2 regions of the Streptomyces monticola genome follow, and region 2 is predicted to be linked to the other one. Evidence: riboswitches for the same ligand, from Rfam matches in the RefSeq annotation. Region 2 holds a riboswitch; the other holds the start of a gene.

Region 1 (3,589 bases), on a different contig from region 2:
AGGACCGTGAAACCGTCGTCGACCAGCGTCTCGGCGGCCTCCAGGGTCTCGATCGGATCGGGCAGGAGGGTGCGCTCGTCGGCGATGACCTCCACCTTGATCAGGTCGGTACCCAGCGCTTCGCGCGCGAGGCGGGCGGTCAGTACGGCCTCGCCCGCGGTGAAGCAGCCCGCGGTGTTGGGCAGCACCTCGATGCCGAGCTTGCTCAGGACGGAGAGCACCGAGCCCTTCACACCCGGGTCGAGCCGGCGCATCGCGACCGTGGTGAGCTCGGTGCCGGACGTGGCAAGGGAGCGCTCCAGGACATCGAGGCTGGGTGCGCCTCCGGTGCCCATGATCAGGCGGGACGAGTAGGACGTACCGCCGATGACCAGAGGGTCGTCTGCCATGGGGTCAGCCTCCTTGGACGGCGGTGAGGATCTCGACACGGTCCCCGTCACGCAGCGCTGTGCGCGGCCACTCACCGCGCGGGACGACGGTTTCGTTGACGGCGGCGGCCACTCCAGAGGGGGCGGTACTGAAACCCGCCACTAGAGCGTCGAGTGTGGTGCCGGCCGCGAGGGAGCGGGGCTCGCCGTTGACGGACAGGGACACGGAAGCGGTGGCTGCGGTGCTCATACGGGCTGCTCCTCGAGGACGCTGAAGCGCTTCGGCGTGAACGGGCGGGCGTCCTCCGGGAGTTCACCGCTGGTCAGGGCGTGCGCCATCGCGTCGCCGGTGATCGGGGTGAGCAGCACGCCGTTGCGGTAGTGGCCGGTGGCCAGATGCAGGCCCGGCAGCCTGGTCGGCCCGAGCAGGGGGGCGTTGTCGGGGGAGCCGGGGCGCAGACCCGCCCGGGTCTCGGTGAGCGGAAGTTCGGTGATCCCGGGCACCAGCTCATGGGCGTCCCGCAGCAGCTCGTAGACGCCGCCCGCGGTGACCGTGGTGTCCCAGCCGAGCTCCTCGCTGGTGGCCCCGACGACCAGCTCGCCGTTCTCGCGCGGCACCAGGTACACATGGCTGCCGCGGACCACGGCCCGCACGGTCCGGCTCAGGAACGGCGCGTACGCCTTCGGCACGGTCAGGCGCAGGACCTGGCCCTTGACGGGGCGCACCGGCGGTATGACGTCGGCGGGGACCCCGGCGAGCTCGCCGCTGAGGCTGCCGGCGGCCAGAACGACCTGCCCGGCGCTGAGCTCGGTGCCGTCGCGCAGCACGGCGCCGCGGGCCCGGTCACGCGCCACCCTGAGGCGGTCGGCCCAGGTCCGGTGGAAGACCACGCCGGCCCGCTCGCACGCCGTCACCAGGGCCCTGGCCAGGCGCCGCGGGTCGACCTGGTGGTCGCCGTCGACGCGCAGGCCGCCGCGTACGCCGGGGGCGAGCATCGGCTCCAGGCGGCGGCACTCGCGCCCGGACAGCCACTCGGACGCGAGCCCCGACTGGCTTTGCAGGGCGTGCAGTTCACGAAGGTGGGCGCGGTCGTCGGCGTCCAGGGCGACGGCCAGGGTGCCGCACGCGCGGTAGCCGAGTTCCTGGCCGGTCGCCTCTTCGAGCTCAGCGGCGAACTCCGGATAACGCCGCGCGGAGGCGAGGTTGAGGGCGAGCAGGCCCTGCTCGCCGTAGTGCAGTTCGGTGACGGCGGCGAGCATGCCCGCGGCGACCTGCGCGGCGCCGCCGCCCGGCTCGGGGTCGACGACCGCGGTGGACAGGCCGCGCTGCGCCGCCCGCCAGGCCGTGACCAGGCCGATGATGCCGCCGCCGAGCACGAGTACGTCCGGTGCGCCCGCGACGTCCGGTGTGCTCGCGATGTCCGGTGTGCTCGCGACGACCGGTGCGCCCGCGTCGGACCTCGGTGGTGTGCGTGGATGCATGGGCTTCCAGCCCCTCCCTTCGCCGGCATGACCCGGATCAGGTTCGTACGGTCGGAGGCGCTGAGCCTCCCTCTCAGCCCGGTGCTTCCGGGCTCCCGCGAGTGGTCTACGTCGGCCACCCTAGCCCTTGGCCCCTGATCACTTGAAGGGAGCCGCCGGGGTGCCCTGTCCGGCGTACGGACCGCGCTCACGTGCCGGACGCCGACGGCACTGTGCAGCACATCACTACGCGATCTTCACCAGGACCAGTACCTGACAGATCGTCACGTGCTTATGGTGACCGGGTGAGCGAGCAGAGGCAGCAAGAGCAGCGCGTCGTCATCGTCGGCGCGGGAATGGCCGGGGTGCAGACCGCCGTGGCGCTGCGGGAGCAGGGCTTCACGGGCGCGGTCACCCTCATCGGCGCCGAACCGCACCAGCCCTACGACAGGCCGCCGCTGTCCAAGGCCGTGCTGCTCGGCAAGGCCGAAGGGTCCGCGTTCGACGTCGACTTCGAGCAGCTCGGCGTACACCTGCGCCTGGGCGAAGAGGTCACGGGGCTGCGCCCGGAAGCGCATGAACTCGACATCGCGCGGGGGCCGGTCGGCTACGACGTCCTGGTGCTCGCCACCGGCGCCGAACCCCTGCACCTGCCGGGTGCCGAAGGGGTCCCCGGCGTGCACCTGCTGCGCACCCTGGACGACGCGGAACGCCTGCGGCCCGTGCTCGCCGAACAGCACGACATCGTGGTCGTCGGGGCCGGCTGGATCGGCGCCGAGTTCGCCACCGCCGCGCGCGAGGCGGGCTGTGCGGTCACCGTCGTGGAGGCCGCGGGTCGGCCTCTCGCCGGGGCACTGCCCGCCGAGGTCGCCGCACCCATGGCGCAGTGGTACGCGGACTCGGGGGCGGAACTCCGTACCCACGCGCGCGTGCAGCGGATCGAACCCGGTGCCGTGGTGCTCGACGACGGCACCCGGCTGCCCGCGGGCGCCGTCGTGGTCGGTATCGGCGCCCGCCCCGCGACGCGCTGGCTCGACGGCTCGGGCATCGAGACGGGCCCGGACGGCGCTGTCGTCGCGGACCGGAGCCTGCGCACCTCTGCGCCCGACGTCTACGCGGTCGGCGACTGCGCCTCCTTCCCCTCGGAGCGCTATGGGCAGCGCCTTCTCGTCCACCACTGGGACAACGCCCTGCAGGGGCCCCGCGCGGTGGCGGCCAACATCATCGGCGAGGAGCCGACGGCGTACGACCCCGTGCCCTACTTCTGGTCCGAGCAGTTCGGGCGCTTCGTGCAGTACGCCGGCCACCACTCGGCCGCGGACACCGTGATCTGGCGCGGCGACCCGGCCACCCCCGCCTGGTCGGTGTGCTGGCTCCGGGACGGCGCACTGGTGGCGCTGCTCGCGGTGGGGCGGCCGCGGGACCTCGCGCAGGGACGGCGGCTGATCGAGTCCGCGACGCGGCTCGACCCCGAGCGGGTGGCGGACCCGGCGGTCCCGCTGAAGTCGGCGAAGACCTGACGGGGGCGAGGGCCTGAAGTCGGCGGGGAGCTGGCGGCGGCGAGGAGCTGCGGCGAGGAGCTGACGGCGGGAAAGCGCCGAGGCCGCGAAGGCCCGACGGCGGGCCCGTACCGCTGACGGCAGGTGCACGTCACTGCGTTCCGTACCGCCGACAGCACCGCCCTCCGTACCGCCGAATCACGCCCTGACGTGCGCGATCGTCGCATTCTGCCGGGTATGTCACCCCGCGGCGGGGGAGCG
Region 2 (3,589 bases):
GCGGTCGGCTGGCGCTTCGGCAAGCACAAGCTGGCGCCGCGGATCAGCCCCGGCAAGACCCGTGAGGGACTGCTCGGCGCGGTGTCCTTCGCGATGGTGGCGGGCGCGCTGTGCATGCAGTTCCTGATCGACGGTGGCTCCTGGTGGCAGGGGCTGCTGCTCGGTCTCGCGGTGGCGGCGAGCGCGACGCTCGGCGATCTCGGCGAGTCGATGATCAAGCGGGACCTGGGCATCAAGGACATGGGCACGCTGCTTCCGGGCCACGGCGGGATCATGGACCGCCTGGACTCGCTGCTGCCCACGGCACCGGTGGTATGGCTGCTCCTGGTGGTGTTTGTCGGCTCCGGCTGACCTGCGTTTTCTTACGGTGACGGGTCTGTTGTCCACAGGGCGGCGGGCCCGTCTTCGGATGTCTGCGACACTGGATGGGTTATGCCCAAGCCCGGAGAACTCACTTTCGTCGCGCCCCGCGGAGCCAAGAAGCCGCCGCGGCATCTCGCCGACCTCACGCCCGCCGAGCGCAAGGAAGCGGTGGCCGAGACCGGCGAGAAGCCGTTCCGTGCCAAGCAGCTCTCGCAGCACTACTTCGCGCGGTACGCGCACGACCCGGAGCAGTGGACCGACATCCCCGCCGGTTCGCGCGCCAAGCTGCAGGAAGCGCTCCTGCCCGATCTGATGTCGGTCGTACGGCACATCAGCTGTGACGACGACACCACCCGTAAGACGCTGTGGAAGCTGCACGACGGCACGCTCGTCGAGTCGGTGCTCATGCGCTACCCGGACCGGGTCACCATGTGTATCTCCTCGCAGGCCGGATGCGGGATGAACTGCCCGTTCTGCGCCACCGGGCAGGCCGGCCTCGACCGCAATCTGTCGACCGCGGAGATCGTCCACCAGATCGTGGACGGGATGCGCGCACTGCGCGACGGCGAAGTGCCGGGCGGGCCCGCGCGCCTTTCCAACATCGTGTTCATGGGCATGGGCGAGCCACTCGCCAACTACAACCGCGTCGTCGGTGCCATCCGCCGCCTCACCGACCCGGAGCCCGACGGCCTGGGCCTTTCGCAGCGCGGTATCACCGTCTCCACCGTGGGCCTGGTGCCCGCGATGCTGCGCCTCGCCGACGAGGGCTTCAAGTGCCGTCTCGCCGTGTCGCTGCACGCGCCCGACGACGAGCTGCGCGACACCCTCGTACCCGTCAATACGCGATGGAAGGTGCGGGAGGTCCTCGACGCCGCGTGGGAGTACGCGGAGAAGTCCGGCCGCCGTATCTCCATCGAGTACGCGCTGATCCGTGACATCAACGACCAGGCGTGGCGCGGTGACCGGCTCGGGCGGCTTCTCAAGGGCAAGCGCGTCCATGTGAACCTCATTCCGCTGAACCCGACGCCTGGCTCGAAGTGGACCGCGTCGCGGCCCGAGGACGAGAAGGCGTTCGTCGATGCCATCGCCGCCCACGGTGTGCCGGTGACCATCCGGGATACCCGTGGTCAGGAGATCGACGGGGCCTGCGGGCAGCTCGCCGCGTCCGAGCGGTGACGACCTGAAGGGGCACCCCGTGATGCGGGGTGCCGGTCACCTGTGCAGTACCGTGCATTCGTACAAATGAATTCCGACAGGGGAGCGCCACCAGGGCGCTGAGAGTGCGGCACCGCCGCAGACCCTCGGACCTGATCCGGGTCATACCGGCGTAGGGAGTCAGCACCAGTCATGAACAGCACCATTCGGCGTGCCTGCACGGCCGCGCTCTGCGGAGCCCTCGGCGTCCTCGTCCTCGCCGCCTGCGGCAGCGGCTCGGGATCGTCGTCCTCCGGCGGGGACTCCAAGACCGTCACGCTCGTCACCCACGAGTCCTTCAATGTGTCGCCGAAGGTCCTCAAGGACTTCGAGAAGCAGTCCGGTTACAAGGTCGACGTGCTCAAGAGCGGTGACGCGGGCGAGATCGTCAACAAGGCCGTGCTCTCCAAGGGCAACCCGCAGGGGGATGTCCTCTTCGGCGTCGACAACACGCTCCTGTCGCGGGCCCTCGACAACAACCTGTTCACGGCGTACGAGGCCAAGGGGCTCGACCGGGTCCCCGAGGACGTGCAGCTCGACGCGGGCAAGCACCGGGTCACGCCCGTCGACACCGGCGACATCTGCGTCAACTACGACAAGAAGTACTTCGCGGACAAGAAGCTCGCGCCGCCGAAGACCCTCGACGACCTGATCAAGCCCGAGTACAAGAACCTGTTGGTCACGGAGAACGCCGCGACATCCTCACCCGGGCTCGGCTTCCTCCTCGCCACCGCCGCGAAGTACGGCGACGAGGGCTGGCAGGACTACTGGAAGAAGCTGAAGGCCAACGGCGTCAAGGCCGTCGACGGCTGGGAGCAGGCCTACAACGAGGAGTTCTCCGGCTCCGCCGGCGGCAAGAAGGCCAAGGGCGACCGGCCGCTGGTCGTCTCCTACGCCTCCAGCCCGCCCGTCGAGGTCCTCTACGCCAAGCCGCAGCCCAAGGAGGCGCCCACCGGCGTCGCCACCGGCACCTGCTTCCAGCAGACCGAGTTCGCCGGACTGCTCGACGGCGCAAAGAACGAGAAGGGCGGCAAGGCCCTGATCGACTTCCTGATCTCCAAGAAGTTCCAGGACGACATGCCGCTCAACATGTTCGTCAAGCCGGTCGCCAAGGACGCCGAACTGCCCGAGCTGTTCACGAAGTTCGGCGTCACCGCCGACAAGCCGTACACCGTCGACCCCAAGAAGATCGCGGACCACCGTGAGGACTGGGTCAAGACGTGGCAGTCCCTGGTCCTGAAGTAGAAGTCCCGCCAAGGGAAGCGGAGGCCACCGCGCGGGCGGCGACGGCTCCCGCGCGGGACCTGCGCGGCAGCGCGGTGCGGCTCGGTCTGATGACCGTGCCCGTCGCGTTCTTCGCGCTGTTCTTCGCCTACCCCGTCGCGTCGATCGTCGCGCGCGGCCTGAAGGCGGACGGCGTCTGGCAGTGGGGGCGCCTCGCCGACGTCCTCACCGAACCCGGGATCCTGGACGTCCTGTGGTTCACCACCTGGCAGGCCCTCGCCTCCACCGGGCTCACCCTGCTGATCGCACTGCCCGGCGCATATGTCTTCGCGCGCTTCGAGTTCCCCGGCAAGCAGCTGCTGCGGGCCGTGGTGACCGTGCCGTTCGTGCTGCCCACCGTCGTCGTCGGCACCGCCTTCCTGGCGCTCCTCGGACGCGGCGGCGTCCTCGACGAGACATGGGGGGTGCGCCTGGACACCACGGTGTGGGCGATCCTGCTCGCCCATGTCTTCTTCAACTACGCCGTGGTCGTGCGCACCGTCGGCGGCCTGTGGTCCCAGCTCGACCCGCGTCAGGAAGAGGCCGCCCGGATGCTCGGCGCATCCCGGCTCACCGCCTGGCGCAAGGTGACCCTGCCCGCGCTCGGACCCGCCGTCGCGGCGGCCGCGCTGATGGTGTTCCTGTTCACCTTCACCTCCTTCGGCATCGTGCAGATCCTCGGCGGGCCCGCCTACTCCACCCTCGAAGTGGAGATCTACCGGCAGACCGCCCAGCTCCTCGCCCTGGACACCGCGGCCGTCCTCACCCT

What was found. A riboswitch is a leader RNA that binds a small molecule or an ion and turns the genes downstream of it on or off. The one in region 2 is predicted to bind thiamine pyrophosphate.
Region 1: linked by a shared signal. The riboswitch ahead of thiO (glycine oxidase ThiO) and the one ahead of ACFQVC_RS31630 (thiamine ABC transporter substrate-binding protein) in region 2 are both predicted to bind thiamine pyrophosphate.

Annotation. Positions count from the first base shown of each region.
Region 1 is NZ_JBHTCF010000019.1:108,446-112,034, forward strand. Features, by position in the region: gene ACFQVC_RS33545 (thiazole synthase) at 1-389, opposite strand, end outside; gene thiS (sulfur carrier protein ThiS) at 394-618, opposite strand; gene thiO (glycine oxidase ThiO) at 615-1,850, opposite strand; TPP riboswitch at 1,848-1,959, opposite strand; gene ACFQVC_RS33560 (NAD(P)/FAD-dependent oxidoreductase) at 2,135-3,349, shown strand.
Region 2 is NZ_JBHTCF010000017.1:126,261-129,849, reverse strand. Features, by position in the region: gene ACFQVC_RS31640 (phosphatidate cytidylyltransferase) at 1-351, shown strand, start outside; gene rlmN (dual-specificity RNA methyltransferase RlmN) at 433-1,539, shown strand; TPP riboswitch at 1,608-1,714, shown strand; gene ACFQVC_RS31630 (thiamine ABC transporter substrate-binding protein) at 1,711-2,802, shown strand; gene ACFQVC_RS31625 (ABC transporter permease) at 2,877-3,589, shown strand, end outside.